DNA from 4 places in the Hydrogenophaga bisanensis genome. Region 4 is predicted to be linked to each of the others. Evidence: predicted binding sites of a transcription regulator. Region 4 holds the regulator's gene; each other region holds the start of a gene.
What was found. Region 4 encodes LexA, which represses DNA repair genes until DNA is damaged. Its sites were predicted from a motif close to ACTGTATNNNNATACAGT; they were not measured.
Positions count from the first base shown of each region.

Region 1: the regulator LexA is predicted to act here: its motif matches at 1,836-1,853, upstream of ACFQNJ_RS17615 (PA0069 family radical SAM protein).
Region 2: the regulator LexA is predicted to act here: its motif matches at 2,675-2,692, upstream of ACFQNJ_RS01270 (LexA family protein).
Region 3: the regulator LexA is predicted to act here: its motif matches at 1,769-1,786, upstream of recA (recombinase RecA).

Region 1 covers NZ_JBHTBX010000016.1:58,087-62,356, reverse strand. The annotation lists gene fahA (fumarylacetoacetase) at 1-212, shown strand, start outside; gene ACFQNJ_RS17620 (acetyl-CoA hydrolase/transferase family protein) at 217-1,752, opposite strand; gene ACFQNJ_RS17615 (PA0069 family radical SAM protein) at 1,860-2,954, shown strand; gene ACFQNJ_RS17610 (oxidoreductase-like domain-containing protein) at 2,985-3,119, opposite strand; partial or broken gene ACFQNJ_RS17605 (DUF1653 domain-containing protein) at 3,234-3,473, opposite strand; gene ACFQNJ_RS17600 (hypothetical protein) at 3,627-4,270, shown strand, end outside.
Region 2 covers NZ_JBHTBX010000001.1:263,071-267,340, reverse strand. The annotation lists gene ACFQNJ_RS01280 (hypothetical protein) at 495-797, shown strand; gene ACFQNJ_RS01275 (Y-family DNA polymerase) at 853-2,157, opposite strand; gene ACFQNJ_RS01270 (LexA family protein) at 2,198-2,602, opposite strand; gene ACFQNJ_RS01265 (SOS response-associated peptidase family protein) at 2,960-3,322, shown strand; gene ACFQNJ_RS01260 (hypothetical protein) at 3,274-3,753, opposite strand; gene ACFQNJ_RS01255 (hypothetical protein) at 3,944-4,270, opposite strand, start outside.
Region 3 covers NZ_JBHTBX010000007.1:187,587-191,856, reverse strand. The annotation lists gene ACFQNJ_RS12270 (sensor histidine kinase) at 1-389, opposite strand, end outside; gene ACFQNJ_RS12265 (response regulator transcription factor) at 442-1,116, opposite strand; gene ACFQNJ_RS12260 (MarR family winged helix-turn-helix transcriptional regulator) at 1,215-1,694, opposite strand; gene recA (recombinase RecA) at 1,827-2,936, shown strand; gene recX (recombination regulator RecX) at 2,940-3,389, shown strand; gene argC (N-acetyl-gamma-glutamyl-phosphate reductase) at 3,390-4,270, opposite strand, start outside.
Region 4 covers NZ_JBHTBX010000010.1:1,271-5,540, forward strand. The annotation lists partial or broken gene ACFQNJ_RS14380 (type IV pilus assembly protein FimV) at 1-149, shown strand, start outside; gene ACFQNJ_RS14385 (D-2-hydroxyacid dehydrogenase family protein) at 162-1,169, opposite strand; gene ACFQNJ_RS14390 (hypothetical protein) at 1,227-1,607, opposite strand; gene lexA (transcriptional repressor LexA) at 1,730-2,410, opposite strand; gene ACFQNJ_RS14400 (asparaginase) at 2,508-3,440, shown strand; gene ACFQNJ_RS14405 (hypothetical protein) at 3,441-3,860, shown strand; gene ACFQNJ_RS14410 (DUF6152 family protein) at 3,873-4,270, shown strand, end outside.

The sequences.
Region 1 (4,270 bases), on a different contig from region 4:
GCACGCTGTCCGGGCCCACGCTGGACCAGGCGGGTGCGCTGATCGAGCTGACCGCTGGTGGCAAGAACCCGCTGCCCCTGCCCAACGGTGAAACCCGCACCTTCCTGGAAGACGGTGATGCGGTGGTGCTGCGCGGCTGGTGCGAGAAGCCCGGTGCGGCGCGCATCGGCTTTGGCGAGTGCCGGGGCACCGTGCTGCCGGCACGGGGCTGACCGCTCAACGAGGCCGCATGTCCTCGGTGGTCTCGTAGCGGGCGTGCCAGCTCAGGGCCTCCTGCAGCAGGTGCGGTGTGTGCAGGCCGCCCTGACCGCTGCGGCCGGCGGCCTCGGCCCGTTCCACGTAGTCCAGCAGAGCGGGCTTGAAGTCGGGGTGTGCGCAGCGTTCGATGATCAGGCGTGAGCGCTGGCGTGGCGCCAGGCCACGCAGATCGGCCAGTCCCTGCTCGGTGACGATGATCTGCACATCGTGTTCGGTGTGGTCCACGTGGCTGACCATGGGCACGATGCAGCTGATGCTGCCGCCCTTGGCGGTGGACGGTGTCATGAAGATCGAGATGTAGGCGTTGCGCGCGAAGTCGCCCGAGCCGCCGATGCCGTTCATGATGCGCGTGCCCATCACATGGGTGGAGTTCACGTTGCCATACAGGTCGGCCTCGATCATGCCGTTCATGGCGATCAGACCCAGTCGGCGGATCACCTCGGGGTGGTTGCTGATCTCCTGGGGACGCAGCACGATGCGCTCACGGTAGAAGTCCAGGTGATCGTTGAACTCCTTCATCACCTCGCTGGACAGCGAAATGGCGGTGGACGAGGCCATGCGCATCTTGCCGGACTTCAGCAGCGCCAGCATGCCGTCCTGCAGCACCTCGGTGTAACCCTGCAGACCGGTGAATGGGCCGTCGTTGAGGCTTTCTAGCACGGCGTTGGCGATGTTGCCCACGCCCGACTGCAGTGGCAGCAACTCGGCTGGCAGGCGGCCCAGCTTCACTTCCTGCTGGAAGAAGTCCATCAGGTGGCTGGCAATGCGGCGCGAAGCATCGTCGGGCGCGCTGAACTTGGTGTCGCGGTCCGGTAGGTTCGTCTCGACCACCGCGATCACCTTGGTCGGATCGCAGTGCAGGTAGGGTGTACCGATGCGCTCGCCCGCGTGCGTCATCGGGATCGGCTTGCGGTAGGGCGGGCGCTCGGTGCCGTAGTAGATGTCGTGCATGCCTTCCAGCGCCAGCGGGTGGCCGTGGTTGACTTCCAGGATCACCTTGTCGGCCTGGTCCAGCCAGGTCTTGTTGTTGCCCACCGATGTGGCCGGGATCAGCCGCCCGTCCTCCAGGATGCCGGCCACTTCGATGACCGCGACGTTCAGCTTGCCCAGAAATCCGAACCACACGTACTGCGCCACGTGCGAGAGATGAATGTCGGTGTAGGCCATCTCGCCGGCGTTGATGCGCGCGCGGCAGGTCGGGTCGGACTGGTAGGGCAGGCGCATGTCCATGCCGCCCACCTTGGCCAGCGCCCCGTCCAGTTCGGGCGCGGTCGAGGCGCCGGTCCACAGGCCGATGCGGAACTCTTTTCCTGCATCGTGCTGCTGCTGGATGTGGCGGGCCAGGGCCTGAGGCACCAGCTTCGGGTAGCCGGCCCCCGTGAAACCGCTCATGCCGACGTGATCGCCGTGGTGGATGAGGCGGGCTGCGTCGTCGGCGGACATCAGCCTGGAGCGCAGACCAGGGTGCAGGATGCGCGAAACAGGGCTCAACATCAGAAGTCCTTGCTATGCAATTTCAGAAAATTAGGGTTTACCCTTATTTTCGCAGTAATCGATGTCAGGCACTGGTCAAAAAGACTGTTTTTATGTACAGTTTTTGAATGATCGAGCAGCATATCCCGCTTCCCCGTGTCAAAGGTCGCGGAATGGCCTGGCAGGCCCCTCACCGCTTTCGGGCTGAGGACCGCGAGGCCTTTGACGACGGCTGGGACGGTCTGACACTGACGGCCGCTGGTCAGGCAGACGCTGGCCAACCCACCACCCAGGTCATCTGGGAGGACGCGCGCAGTGCCATCACCCGCAACGATTCGCCCGACATTGGCTTCGCGCTGGGTCTGAATCCCTACCGTGGCTGCGAGCATGGTTGCGCGTATTGCTATGCCCGTCCGAGCCACAGCTACCTCAACCTGTCGCCGGGGCTGGATTTCGAGACCAAGATCATTGCCAAGCGCAACATCGCCGAGGTGCTGCGCCGCGAGTTGCAGCGGCCATCCCATGTGCCGGACCTCCTGGCCATCGGTACCGTCACCGATGCCTATCAGCCGGTCGAGCGCGACCTGCGCCTGACCCGTGCCGTGCTGGAAGTCTTGCAGACGGCGCAGCATCCGCTGGCGATGGTCACCAAAGGCAGCGGGATCGAGCGCGATCTTGATTTGCTCGCGCCCATGGGGCAGCAAGGCCTGGCCGCGGTGTATGTGACCATCACCACGCTGGATGCCCGTCTGGCCCGCATCCTGGAGCCGAGGGCGGCTGCACCGCACCGGCGGCTGCGCACCATCCGCGCACTGGCCGAAGCCGGTGTGCCCGTGGGGGTGAGCGTGTCACCGCAGATTCCCTTCATCAACGAAGACATGGAGCGGGTGCTGGACGCAGCAGCGCAGGCAGGTGCCACCCGTGCCTTCTACCAGGTGCTGCGCCTGCCCTGGGAACTGGCCCCGATCTTCCGGCAGTGGCTGGCACAGCATTACCCGCAGCGCGCCGAACGTGTGATGGCCCGCGTGCAGGACCTGCATGGGGGGCGCGATTACCGCGCCGACTTTGCCACCCGCATGAAGGGGCAGGGTGTCTGGTCCGAACTGCTGCGCCAGCGCTTTGACAAGACCTGCCACCGGCTGGGACTCAACCGGGAACGTGTGCCGCTGGACAGCAGCCGGTTTCGTCCCGCCGCCCTCGACGCACAGCAATCGCTGTTCTAGCGATCCGGTGTCGGGTCTATCCGGGCCGAATCAGGCCCCGTGACACTCCAGCAATTGCAGAGCATCGGTGCGCCAGTGATGCAAGGCCTCGTAGTAGCCCTCCCAGACACAGCCGTTGCAGCCACGGCCGCAGCAGGTGGTCGGCTCGGGCGGCGGCCGTCGCAGGGTCTGGTCCAGGTCCAGATGGCGTTCACGCAGCGCACGTCCTCTCAGGTGGGTGATCAGCGCATGTGCGGTGGGCAGGTCAGACAGTCGAATCAGGCCCGGATCGTGCAGGGTGAATCTGGGTTGCTCCTTGCCCTCGAACACCCCCGTTTCCCGGAACATGGCCGCAGGTCGCACCCACAGTCCGAAGCCCCCATACAGCGCGCGATAGAGCGTCATGCCCTGCAAGGTTTCGCTGCATCTCACCGTGTCGATCACCTCATACCAGCCGCCCTTGTAGTGGCGGTACAGGCCAGGGGGCGTGGGTTCCAGTGGCGGCAGGTCATCGTCGGTGGGAGCAGCTTCGGCAGTCATGGCGCCGAGATTGTCCCTGATGCCGGCCGAGTCAGCTTTTTGAACATTTGCTTGCACACAGGGTGGCCCAAGACCGGCCTTCATATTAGTACGATAGTATGATTTGAAGGCCGGTCGTCGATCGATTCGGCCATCAAATCAGGGAGTCAATCAATGTCAACGAAATGGATCGTGGTGCTGTCGTGCACCACGTTGATGGCCGCTTGCGGCCAAACGCCATCGGCCGCCCCCAGGCAGCAGGGTCCTGTGCTCGATCCTCTGACACTGGCGACAGCACCGGCAGCCGCCTCGCCCGGTGCACCGGTGGCGCCGCCTGCGGCAGAGCCGTCGCCCGCCCGTGCCCTCAAGGACCTGTTCGGTGCCGACTTCCGGACCGTCGACAGTCAGCGCCTGCCCGGCGACGTGGTGGCCGGTCACTGGGCGAGCGGGCGTGTGCCTGCGGCGTTGGGCATTCCAGCCGTGCTGGTGCTGGCGCAAGCCACGCCGGGGCCGCAGCAGGAGTATCCCAAGCCCCAGGACAAGGTGCAGTTGTCCGGCGCCGTTTACGTGCCGGGCGAGCAGGGTGACTGGCTGCTGAAGTTCAAGCAGACCGCCTTTGGCGAGTTCGGTGCCAGCGAGACTGCCCCCCGGCGGGTGGATGCCAGCCGAGACGCCTGGCTGAAGGTGGCCGATGACCGGCTGATCTGGGCCGTCGGCACCTACGACACCCTGCCCGGTGGCCACGGCATCGAAGGGCTGGAACTGATCGGCGTGGACCTGGGCAAAGGGTCAATGCAATACCTCGGACGCATGGCCTC
Region 2 (4,270 bases), on a different contig from region 4:
CTTCATTTGGGGTTGATCCTTTAAGTGGGGATTCCTACGGAAAGTTCAGGAATTCACCGCGAGTTCTCAAGAAGGGCGATGCTGCTGAGTATGTTTCGCACATTTTGCCCCAGTTGCCCCCGCTTTTTGCGTTGCATTTGTTCAATTCAATCGCCTTTGCTGGCGGCGTTGGGCCATGTGTGCGTCCCGGCGTACCGCCGTCGGGCTCTGCGGGCTGCGCCCCGTGCCAGGTCGCGGCCATTCGGCTTCGATCCCTGACGCCTCCGGCCAAGGGCAAGCCCCCGGCCTGCGCGCTGCGCTTGCCATTCTCACGCCTGCAGTTGTGGTGGGGCTGGCTTGCTGTTCCCTTCATCCTTGCACACCGTTCTCGCCGTCAAGGTCTGCGCGCCCTGTGGGCGCTGGCGGCCTCTCGGCCGTCTTCGAACCTGTGACCGCTGCGCTGCGGTGTGCCGGTTCCGGTCTCGGGCAATCCCGCCCGATCACCGGAGTTGGTCATGCAGCACGATCTGTTCTCTTCCCTCGATTTCTTCCTGTCGGTGCCCGCTGGTTCGGGCGGCTTGCTCATCCGCGATGTGACCGGGCAGTACCATCCGGCCGAGGCCGACGAGGTGCTGCTGGATTTGGGCTGTTTTCCAGCACATCCGCACCGTGCGAGGTCTTTGTGTGCTGGGCGCGCTGAAAAAAAGAAACCCGGCGCGAAGGCCGGGCAAATTCAAAGTCGCTGTCACACGACTTTTCAGGGAGGAGGGCCGACTGTTCAGGCCGGCCCGGAACCATTATCGATTCAGCTCGCTTGAAACGTCTACGAAAAATTGAGCCTGATGCACAGCAGTGCCCATCATTTGGTGTACTTCACGTCCGCACCACAGGCATGTCTTCCCATCGCGTTGTGTACTGCGGCGTGCGCCGCTCCTGTTTCATCGACCAGCGCCTGCGATCTCCCTCCAGACCGGTACTGCCCAGCAGGACCGTGCCCCGGCCATAGCGGCGGTTGAGCCCATCCAGGGCGCCCATCAACCGGCCTTTGTCCCGTCCCTCTCCAGGCCCTTCTTCCAGCGCCAGTTCACCCTGGTGCACCGAAGCCGGTTGCAACGCCATCAGCATCACCCCGGCCTTGGCGTACAGGAAGTCCGGCTTGTAGATGGAGCGCAGGCCGGTCAGGGCCGCATCGGCGATCAGCGAACTGTCGGCAGTCGGTCTTCGTAACGGCACCACGATGGACCGGCTGTACTGGGGATCAGGCCGGAACGGACTGGTCCGCACAAAGGTCAGCACCTGGTTGGCGAGACCTTCTTGGCGCCGCAACTTCTCGGCCGCCCGGCTGGCGAACTCGCTGACGGCTTCGCTGAGGTCTTTCAGTGCAGTCACCGGGCGACCAAACGACCGGGTGCAAGCGATTTCCTGTTTGTCTGGTGCCGCGTCTTGCAGATCCACACAGGACTGGCCCTGCAGCTCACGCACCGTGCGCTCCAGCACCACCGACCAGCGCTGGCGTATCGTGGCCAGGTCCATGCGGGCGAGATCAAGCACCGTGAGGATGCCACCCTCTTTTAGCTGCGCCGCAATGCGACGGCCCACGCCCCAGACTTCCTCGACCGGTGTGGCCGCCAGCACCGCATCCCGTGCTGTTGGCTCCAGTGCAGCCAGGTTGCAGATTTGTGCCAGTTCGGCGGGGTAACTGCCGGGTTTGCGTTCGGCCGTCTTGGCGATGTGGTTGGCCAGCTTGGCCAGGGTCTTGGTCGGCCCGATGCCGATGCAACAGGGGATGCCCACCCACTGCAACACCCGCTCGCGGATCACCCGGCTGCGTTGGACCAGATCACCCCGGATGCCCGAGAGATCCACAAACGACTCGTCGATGGAATAGATCTCCTGCCGGTGACCGAGCCCGGCCACCAGGCTCATCATGCGGTCGCTCAGGTCTCCGTACAGCGGGAAGTTCGCCGAGAGTGCGACCAGCCCCTGGGATTCCGCCAGATGCCGGATCTTGAACCAGGGCGCCCCCATGGCAATGCCCAGCGCCTTGGCCTCGTTGGAGCGGGCAATCGCACAACCGTCGTTGTTGGAGAGCACCACCACCGGTTTGCCGTTCAGGCTGGGGCGGAACACACGCTCGCAAGAGACGTAGAAATTGTTGCCATCAACCAAGGCATACAGCGGGGAATCCATGCAGCACACGCAACCAGGTTCGCCAGCTTCAGCGCTTGAACTGTTTGATCGCCGCGATCACCACGCCCCACACCTCGACCGTCTGGCCTTCGGTGGGCACGATGTCGGCGAAGGTCGGGTTGGCCGCCTTGAGCTTGAGCCGCCCCCCGCGTTGCCAGAGCTGCTTGCAGGTGAAGTCCCCATCGACCACCGCCACCACAATTTGGCCGTGGCTGGGCTTGATCGCCCGGTCCACCAGCAGCACATCCCCATCGAAGATGCCCGCCTCACGCATGGACTCACCCCGCACCGTCATGCTGTAGGTGGCCTGAGGGTGCTTGATCAGGTGTTCGAGCACGTCGATGCGTTTGGCCTGGAAATCCTCGGCCGGCGACGGAAAACCTGCCCGAATCCGGGACTCAAGTTGGAAGGCGGGAAGGACGCATTCGGCCAAGGGCCTCGGTGGGCTGCAGCTTTCTGACGCCGCACCAGGGAACAGGGGTGACAACGGGGGAGCTTCTACAATACTGGACATAATAACAGTATAGAAGCCAAGCCCATCCCTTGGGGATCGCCTTACAAAAAACCGGCGTGCATCCGCGCATAGGATGGAACCATGTGCAGTCACTACGAAGGCGTGAGGGACTCCTAGGTCTTGCGAAAGGTGTTCCAGGTGGTGCCACCGGCCGACTTAGGCAAAACCGATCTCTGGCCGGGATACCCCGGCCTGCTGATCCGCCGCCCCAGGGGAAAAAGACTCGGGGGATGACGCAGTGCCTGATCGGGAAGCGTTACTGGCCTGTTTGGCCTGGTGCCCCACTGGGCGACCGACCTGAAGATCTGCCGCAGTACCTACAACGCCCGAAGCGAGACGGTGGCCACTAAACCGAGTTTTCGGGAAGCTTGGAAGAGGGCGCAGCACGCATCATCCCGACCCAAGCCATCTATGAATCCGCCTTCAAAAAAGCAATTGTCACTTGAAATTCATAATACCAGGAAAATCAGGGCATGCAATAGCAGTATTGCCCTTTTGCGAGGGGTCTGCGTTTTGAAGGTCGGATTTTTCGATAATCAGTGCCAAGCTTGGATCACACGGCACAAGGCGCAAGGCACTCAGGTAAAGAATTATTTGCGCCGTCCATGCCCGAAACTGCCTGGAAGTCTCGCAGGATGATCCAAAGCATCGACGTAGTTCTTTTTAAAATTATTTTTTTCGGAATTTCGTATCTTTGATACCCTGTCTTTATAAGCAGGTTTTGAGTCGGACGAAAACTTGGCAAAAGTCATTTCCTTGTGCGTATTTGCAACCACTGAAGCTGATTTTAAAACGGACACCTTGACTTTTCCGTTTTCTCTTGACACTTGCACGCTGTGACGCACTCGCAAATAGTTTGCAAGCAAATCCCTGTACTTTGTATCATCAAGCAGGGCCAATAACCTCTCGAAAGGGCCTGTATCGCGGTGGCGATCAAAGTGATCGTCATAATATTGAATCGAGCTTAAAAATTGCTCGGATTTAATCACCTTCTCCCACGAGATGAAGGGCCGAACGACGGGCAAGGATAAGGCTTTAATGAAGTTTCTTGGATCAGTGTCAGTTGTCATGATATTACTCATCAGAACAATCTTGGATTTCGACTCAGTCAAGCGATAAATTTTATCACCCCAGATTACTTAACCATCACCCACTTGTTCTCTGGTACCCCGTATTAACTTGAAGATTGGGCGCTCTATTGCAGCCCTCCAAGATGCCTCATCCGGAATTTGACTTGGGATCATGGCGGCTCGCGATCCGCTAAATAATTGTGAAACCGGGCTCAACTGAGTAAAGCATTGCATCTGCCGCATCCATACAAAGCGCAGAAGCAATCTTGTTCGCCATTGTAGATGCCGTGTTGTTTGGCGATGGCTCGCTATGCCACTGGATTGAGCTAATTGCATCGAAAAATCGGGTGCCAAAATGCATGCGAGCCATGTTCTTGATGGTGTTTGCATCTGGGGTTTTCATTCCGCACAACATCTCCACTAAGCTTTGCGATAGATTTCCATTGGCTTGTTCATTTCCATTGGAAATTTCTGAACCCTGCGATGGTGCATTGTAGGCGGTTAATAGATATCTGGC
Region 3 (4,270 bases), on a different contig from region 4:
CGGACCACGTCATCGCGCAGCTTGACCCGCCCGGGCGCCGGCGACACGCTCTCCTTGGGCAGCGGGAAATCAGGTTCGCCGCTGATGACCTCGCCCCGGGCGTCCACGACCTGGTAGTACACCAGGTCGCTGTCGTCGGCGCGCAGCAGGTCACGGGCCTGGGGTGTCAGGTCGAAGCTGACCTTGTCGTTGCGGGCCACCACGAACTGGGTCAGGGCCTGCAGGTTGAACTCCAGTGCCCGGTCAAACGGTTTGCTGGCAATGCCCTGCGCCACGAACCAGGTCAGCGCCAGGGACAGGGGCCACAGCAGCAGCAGCGGCGTGAGCATCCAGTCCAGGATCTCGCCGAACAGGCTGCGTTGCTCGCGCTGGAACAGGCCAAAGGACATCGGCCCCAGCCGCTCGTCCGTGGGGACGCGCGATTCGCCGGTGGGAGCGCTGTCAGCCGGGGATCTTTTCAAGGCAGTAACCCAGCCCGCGCACGGTGGCGATGCGGATCGGCCCCTTCTCGATCTTCTTGCGCAGGCGGTGGATGTAGACCTCGATGGCGTTGTTGCTCACCTCTTCGCCCCACTCGCACAGGCGTTCCACCAGCTGGTCCTTGCTGACCAGTCGGCCGGCCCGCTGCAGCAGTACCTCCAGCAGTCCCAGTTCGCGAGCCGACAGTTCCACCATCTTGCCGTCGATCGTGGCCACCCGGCCAGCCTGGTCGTAGATCAGCGGACCATGCTTGATGGTGGACGTGGTGCCTCCCATGCCGCGGCGGGTGAGCGCCCGGACACGGGCTTCCAGTTCCTGCAGGCTGAAGGGCTTGGCCATGTAGTCGTCGGCGCCGTAGTCCAGTCCCTTGACCCGTTCTTCCACGCTGTCGGCGGCCGTCAGGATCAGCACCGGCATCGACGACCCGCGCGAGCGCAGGCGCTTGAGCACCTCCAGCCCGTGCATCCGGGGCAAGCCCAGATCCAGGATCAGCAGGTCGAACTCGTTGTTGGTCATCAGGGCCGCGTCGGCCTCGGTGCCGGACGCCACGTGGTCCACGGCGGCACCGGCCGCGCGCAGGCTGCGCAGCAACCCGTCGGCCAGCACCTGGTCGTCTTCGGCAATCAGGATGCGCATGCAAGTCTCCTCTGGGCAATGCGGGCACGCCCGTTATGACGCCCATTTTAGGCCGCGCGCCCGGTCGCGGCGCAGGGCTTACCCGGTGACGCGGCGCATCAGCTGCCATAGGCCTCCAGCCCGAGCGCCACCACGGTCGCGACGTCATCGCCCACCTGGGCGCGGAATTCGCGTTCCGCCCGGGCCACGGCCTGTCGGAAAGCCTCCAGCCACAGCAGGCCATCGGCGGTGAATACCACCTGCCGTGCACGCCCGTCCAGCGGATCGGGCTCGCGCCGCACCAGGCCCCAGGCTTCGCATTGGTTGACCAGATCGCCCATGGCCTGCTTGCTCATGCCGGCGCTTTTCGCCAGTTCCGTCAACCGTGACCCTTTGAGTGACAGGTGACGTGTGATGTGGATGTGGGCCGCCCCGATCTGGTCGCGCGCCGCCAGGTTCGACAGCGCCAGCGGCACTTGGGCATCGTGCGCCATCAGGTGCAGCACGCGCTCGTCGAAGCGGCGCAGCGCCTCGCCCATCAGGCGGCCCAGGTGGGTGCTGCGCCAACGGTCGTCCAGTGGAAGTTCGGCGGGGTCCATTTGGTCAGGAAAACTGACCATATTTTAGCTTGATTGGCATCTATTGCCAGATAAACTCCTGTTCAAGCATCCAGCCTGTACACAAAAACACTGGATGAAGCGAACACACACTTTCACCCACAGGAGCACCGAATGGACACCGCCGTCAAGAACCCCGCCATCGCCAGCGAAAAAGCCAAGGCCCTGCAGGCGGCCCTGGCCCAGATCGAAAAGCAGTTCGGCAAGGGCACCATCATGCGCCTGGGCGAGGGTGAGGCCATCGAGGACATCCAGGTGGTGTCCACCGGCTCGCTGGGCCTGGACATTGCCTTGGGCGTCGGCGGCCTGCCGCGCGGCCGTGTCATCGAAATCTACGGCCCGGAATCGTCCGGCAAGACCACGCTGACCCTGCAGGTGATTGCCGAGATGCAGAAGCTGGGCGGCACCTGCGCCTTTGTCGACGCCGAACACGCGCTGGACATCCAGTACGCCCAGAAGCTGGGGGTGCACGTGCCCGACCTGCTGATCAGCCAGCCCGACACCGGTGAACAGGCCTTGGAAATCGTCGATTCCCTGGTGCGCTCCGGAGCTGTCGATCTGGTCATCGTCGACTCGGTGGCCGCGCTGACCCCCAAGGCCGAAATCGAGGGCGAGATGGGTGACTCCCTGCCCGGCCTGCAGGCCCGCCTGATGAGCCAGGCCCTGCGCAAGCTCACCGCCACCATCAAGAAGACCAACTGCACCGTCATCTTCATCAACCAGATCCGCATGAAGATCGGTGTGATGTTCGGCAGTCCGGAAACCACCACCGGCGGCAATGCGCTCAAGTTCTATGCGTCGGTGCGCCTGGATATCCGCCGCACCGGCACCATCAAGAAGGGCGAAGACGCGATCGGCAACGAAACCAAGGTCAAGGTGGTCAAGAACAAGGTTTCGCCGCCGTTCAAGACGGCCGAGTTCGACATCCTGTTCGGCGAAGGCATCAGCCGCGAGGGCGAAATCCTCGACCTGGGTGTGCTGCACAAAGTGATCGAGAAGTCCGGTGCCTGGTACGCGTACAGCGGCGAGAAGATCGGCCAGGGCCGCGACAACGCCCGCGAATTCCTCAAGGAGAACCCGGATCTGCGTGTCGAGATCGAGAACAAGGTGCGGGAGGCCCTGGGTGTGCCCCTGCTGCCGGTCGATGGTGCCGACGAAGCCCAGGCGCCTGCCAAGGGCCGCAAGGGCAAGGCCGCCGCAGCCGAGGCGGACGCCGCCGAGTAAGCGGTGGGCTTCCAGAAGCTCTCGCTCAAGGGCCGCGCGCTCAAGCTGCTCGCGGCTCGCGAACACTCAAGGTCCGAGCTCGAGAAGAAGCTGGCCTCTCATGAAGAGGTGCCCGGCGAACTGGCCCAGGCGCTCGACGAGCTCCAGGCCAAGGGCTTCATCAGCGAACAGCGGGTGGTCGAGTCGGTGTTGCACCGGCGGGCTGCCCGCCTGGGGGCGGGTCGCGTCAAACAGGAGTTGCAGGCCAAGGGCATCAGCGCCGAGGTCATGGCCGATGCCATCGACGCGCTGCGCAGCACCGAGATGGAACGCGCCCGCGAAGTCTGGCGCAAGAAATTCGGCGAACCCGCCGCCGATGCTGCTGGGCGAGCCAAGCAGATGCGCTTTCTCGCCGCGCGCGGCTTCGGCGCCGACGCGATCCGCCGCGTGGTCAGCGGCGCCGATGACGACTGATCAGAGGCCCAGCATCAGCTGCAGGTTCTGCACCGCCGCGCCGCTGGCGCCCTTGCCCAGGTTGTCCAGGCGCGCGATCAGCACCGCATGCCGGTGCGTCTCGTTGGCGAAGACGCGCAACTCCAATTTGTTCGTGTCGTTCAGGGCCGTCGCATCCAGCTTGCCATCGGCAGTGGCCGGCTGAACGCTCACCCAGCCGCCGGCCGCGATGCTTGGCGCGTAGTGGGCCGCCAGGGCGTCGTGCAGATCGGCCGCCTTGGGCTGGCTGGGCAGGTCGTCCAGGTGCAAGGGCAGTTGCACCAGCATGCCCTGGCGGAAGTTGCCCACCGCCGGAATGAAGATGGGGCGGCGCGTCATGCCGGTGTAGCGCAGGATCTCGGGCAGGTGCTTGTGGGACAGGCCCAGCGCGTAGGCCTCGTGCAGCGGCGCCTCACCCTTCTCGTAGGCCTCGATCATGCTCCGGCCGCCGCCCGAGTAGCCACTGACCGAGGGCAGGGACACCGGAAAGTCCCTGGGCAGCAGTCCGGCGTCCACCAGCGGCCGCAGCAGGGCGATCGCGCCGGTCGCGTAGCAGCCCGGGTTGGCCACCCGCTCCGCCTTCTGCACGGCCTCGCGCTGCCCGGCGCCCAGTTCAGGAAAGCCGTACACCCAGCCGTCCTGGCAGCGATGCGCGGTGGAGGCGTCGATGATGCGCGGCTTGTGGCCGGGCAGGCTGTCGATCATCGCCACCGACTCGATGGCGGCATCATCGTGCAGGCACAGCACCACCAGATCGGCCTGCGCCATCAGCTCGCGCTTGGCCTCGGGATCCTTGCGCCGCTCGGCGGCGATGCTCAGCATTTCAATAGCGGGCATCTGTTGCAGACGCTCGCGGATCTGCA
Region 4 (4,270 bases):
TGCCCGAGATCACGTCGCCGGTTCAGCCCTCAGCACAGACATCACCATCACAACGCGAGCAGTCGTCCGGTCTGAGCAACATGCTGGACTTTGAATTCCTCGACTTCGTTCCGCCGGCGAATGACCAGCCGGAGCCGCCGAAGAAGTGAGGATGCTTGCGCTCAGCGTCTGACCTGCAGCGCACCGGGGTTGACCACATTGGTGGGTGTGCCCTTGATGAAGTTGACCACGTTGTCGAACGCGGATGAGAACAGAGTTTCGTAGTTGTCCTGTTCCACGTACCCAATGTGCGGCGTGCAGATGCAGTTCTCCAGGCGCAGCAGCGCATGCCCCTGAAGAATCGGTTCCGATTCGAAGACGTCGATGGCCGCCATTCCAGGGCGGCCACGGTTGAGAGCCGTCAGCAAGGCCTCGGGTTCAATCAGTTCTGCGCGAGACGTGTTCACCAGCAGCGATGTCGGCTTCATGCGCGCAAGATCGTCCAGGGTGACGCATCCTGCATTGCGCTCCGAGAGCCGAAGGTGGAGCGACAGCACATCGGATGTCTCGAAGAGGTGCTCGCGGCTGTCCGCCAGTTCGAAGCCGTCGGCCAGCGCGCGAGCGCGCGCATCGTCGCTGCCCCAGACCAGAACGCGCATGCCGAAAGCGCGTCCGTAACCCGCGACCAGCGAGCCGATCCGGCCATAGCTCCAGATGCCAAGGGTACGTCCGTGCGCGACGGCGCCCAGCCCGAAGTTGGGGGGCATGGAGGCCGCCTTCAGTCCCGATTGCTGCCAGGCCCCGTGCTTGAGGCTGGCCACATACTGGGGAATGCGGCGCATGGACGCCATGACCAAAGCCCAGGTCAACTCTGCGGTGGAGACAGGTGAGCTCACACCTTCACAGACCGCAATCCCCCGCTCGGTACAGGCCTGGACATCTATGTGTGCGCCCACCCGCCCGGTTTGAACGATCAACTTCAACCGTGGCAACTTTTCGACGAGTTGGCGGGTCACCAGTGTGCGCTCTCGGATCAGCACCACAATGTCGGCGTCACGAAGGCGAACAGACAACTGCCCGACCCCTTTGACGGTGTTGGTGAAAACCTTCGCAGGGTAGGGCTCCAGCTTGTCGGCACACCGAAGCTTGCGCACCGCGTCCTGATAGTCGTCGAGAATGACAATGTTCATGGGCACTATTGTGCCCGCGTGTGCGCAGACATCCGTCAGGCTGCTCCGTCCGAGAGATCAGGCCGATGCCATCCTTGACTCCATGGCTGCCAGTCGGTCAAGCTCTGCGCAAACATCGCTCATGCGCCCGGAGATGACCAGCCTGGTCTCCTGCCCCCCAAGATCGGCACCCTGCGCGACGCGCACGACACGGACAGGGCGCAAGTTCCGACCGGAAACCGCTTCGGCCGCGCGGGACGCCTTGGCAAAACACACATCGTTGGCAGCCACGGCGGGGATTGGGTGTCCCCCCAGCCAGCCCGCCTTGCGGAACAGTCGCAAAGCTGCATGCTCATTCCCGGGCGGCCTGGGTGTGACATGCACGCCCCGCTGTGGAAGGAAGCTGTCAATGATCTGCAGGGGAGCGCGCCAGCTGCTGGCCTTGAATCGAAATCCCATGTGAAACTCCTGGTCAGGGGTTGTACATAGGCGAGATTGGGCAAAGGCCTGCCACGCAGGGTCTGGCCGCCACAATGGCTGCCAAACGCCCGCCACCTACGAGGCAGGAGGGTCTGAGCTGGTCAGACGAGAAAACTGTTGCGGATCAGGCCAACGGCCAAGCCTTCAATCTCGAACGGCTCTTCGGGACTGACCACAATGTTGCGGAAGTCGGGGTTCTCCGCGATCAGCTCGATGTGATCGGGATGTCTCATGAATCGCTTGACGGTCACATCGTCGCCCAGACGAGCCACCACGATCTGACCGTTGCGCGCGTCACGGGTGGCCTGCACCGCGAGCAGATCACCGTCCATGATCCCGGCATCCCGCATGGACATGCCGCGAACCCGCAGCAGATAGTCGGGTTGTCGGGCGAACAGGCTGCTTTCCACGTGATAGGTCTGGTCGACATGCTCCTGCGCGAGAATCGGCGAGCCGGCCGCCACCCGGCCGATCAGCGGAAGGGCCAACTGGGCCAACCCAGGCAACGCGAGCTGGCGGCTTCGGCCAGCATTGATCGACCGAAGGTCCTCGCTTCTCAAACGGATGCCGCGGGAGGTGCCGCTGACCAGTTCGATGACGCCCTTGCGTGCCAGCGCCTGCAGATGTTCCTCAGCCGCATTGGCCGACTTGAAGCCCAGCTCACTGGCGATTTCAGCGCGTGTGGGCGGTGCACCGGTCCGCGCGATGGCAGACTGGATGAGTTCCAGAATTTGCTGCTGGCGGGCTGTAAGCTTGGGCGAGTAGGACGGCAGTTCTGGCATGTGAACCTCATGGTTAGACTGGTTGCGTATCCAGTAACTGTATTTTTCAACAGTTTTTAGGAAAACACAAGTGCCCCTTCATCACAACCCAGGCAAAGTGGTCATTCTCGGGACTGGCGGCACCATCGCCGGGCGTGCGCAACGGGCGGGCGATAACGTGGGATACACCGCTGGACAGGTTCCCGTGTCCGAGCTCGTGTCGTCGATTCCGTCACTGGCCAATGTGTCTGTCGAGCTCGAACAGGTGGCCCAGGTGGACAGCAAGGACATGGACTTCGCCTTGTGGAAGCGCCTGGCCGACAGGGTGGTCCATCATGTCGGTCGGGATGATGTTCAAGGTGTGGTCATCACCCACGGCACCGACACCATTGAAGAAACCGCCTGGTTCCTCCACCACGTGCTTAATCCGGTAAAACCTGTGGCGCTGACTTGCGCCATGAGGCCCGCCTCGGCACTGGTTCCGGACGGTCCGCAGAATCTCGCGGATGCCGTCTCGGTGGTCCTGGATGGCCGCGTCTCTGGTGTGACTGTGGTCTGTGCCGGCCTGGTTCATGCGCCCGAGCATGTCACCAAGATTCACACCTACCGGACCGATGCATTTGATTCTGGCGAGGCCGGACCCATCGGGGTGGTGGAAGAAGGGCAGTTGCGGGTTTTCTGGTCGCCCAACCCCGGACAGGCTGACGAGGGTCTCTGGCCCGCTGTCCGGTCTGCCGACCAGCTGCCCAGGGTGGAACTGCTGGTCAGTCATGCGGATGCGGATGGTCATGTGGTCAGGGCGATGCTCAACGACACCCTGGCACCCCCTTTGCGCGGCCTGGTGGTGGCCGGGACAGGCAACGGCACCTTGCACGCCAGGCTGGCCGACGCGTTGGACGAAGCCCAGGCCAGGGGAGTGATTGTCTGGCGCGGTACCCGGTGCGTCCGGGGTCGTGTGCTGCCTGGCGGCGCGTCGTCGATGCCCTTGGCATCGCCGTCGGCCCTGAAAGCACGCTTGTCACTGGCGCTGGACATCCTCAAGGCCGCCTGAATGCTCGACGCGCTCGTTATTCATCCCTGGGCCTACCCGATGCTGGAGGTCATTCACCTGCTGGGTGTGTCTTTGCTGCTTGGCAATCTGGCCTTGCTGGAAATGCGGGTCTTCGGGGCAGGCCAGTCGCTGGAGGTGCGTCCGCTGGCCAAACTGTCGCTTTCCCTGGCGCTGGCTGGGTTTGCATTGGCGGGTGGAAGTGGTCTGCTGATGTTTGCCTCTCAGGCTGAGGAACTCCTGACCAACCAGATATTCACAGCGAAAATGCTGCTGCTGGTTCTGGCGGGATGCAATGCGGGCTGGTTTCACGGGAGACAGTCGCTGGATCGCCTGGACGCCTTGGCCAAGCTGCAGCTGGTGGTGTCCGCTTTGCTGTGGTTGCTGATCCTGGGCTGCGGACGTTGGATTGCCTATGTCTGAGGAGAATGCCGGATGAATCGACGTCAATGCCTGCGACTGTGTGCGGTCAGCGGGATCACCGGGTGGTCCGGGCAGGCGCTGGCCCACCATGGCTGGAGCAGCTTCGATCAGGACAGGCCGTTGTACCTGGAAGGGCGTGCGGTCGAGGTCCGGTGGCGCAACCCCCATGCCGAACTTGTGCTGGAGTTGGCCGATGGCCTGACGCTGCCGGCCGATCTGGCACGGCGTACCATCCCGGCCCAGTCGGCACCGGTGGATGCGGTTGCGGTGTTATCCAAGGCGACGCTGCCACGTCGCCGCGATCGACGTTGGAACGTCGAACTGGCGCCCTTGTTCCGGCTGGGGCAGTGGCAGGTTGGTGAGGTCGCCGTCGGTACCCCGTTGTCTGTGGTGGGTTTCGGTCTTCGTGA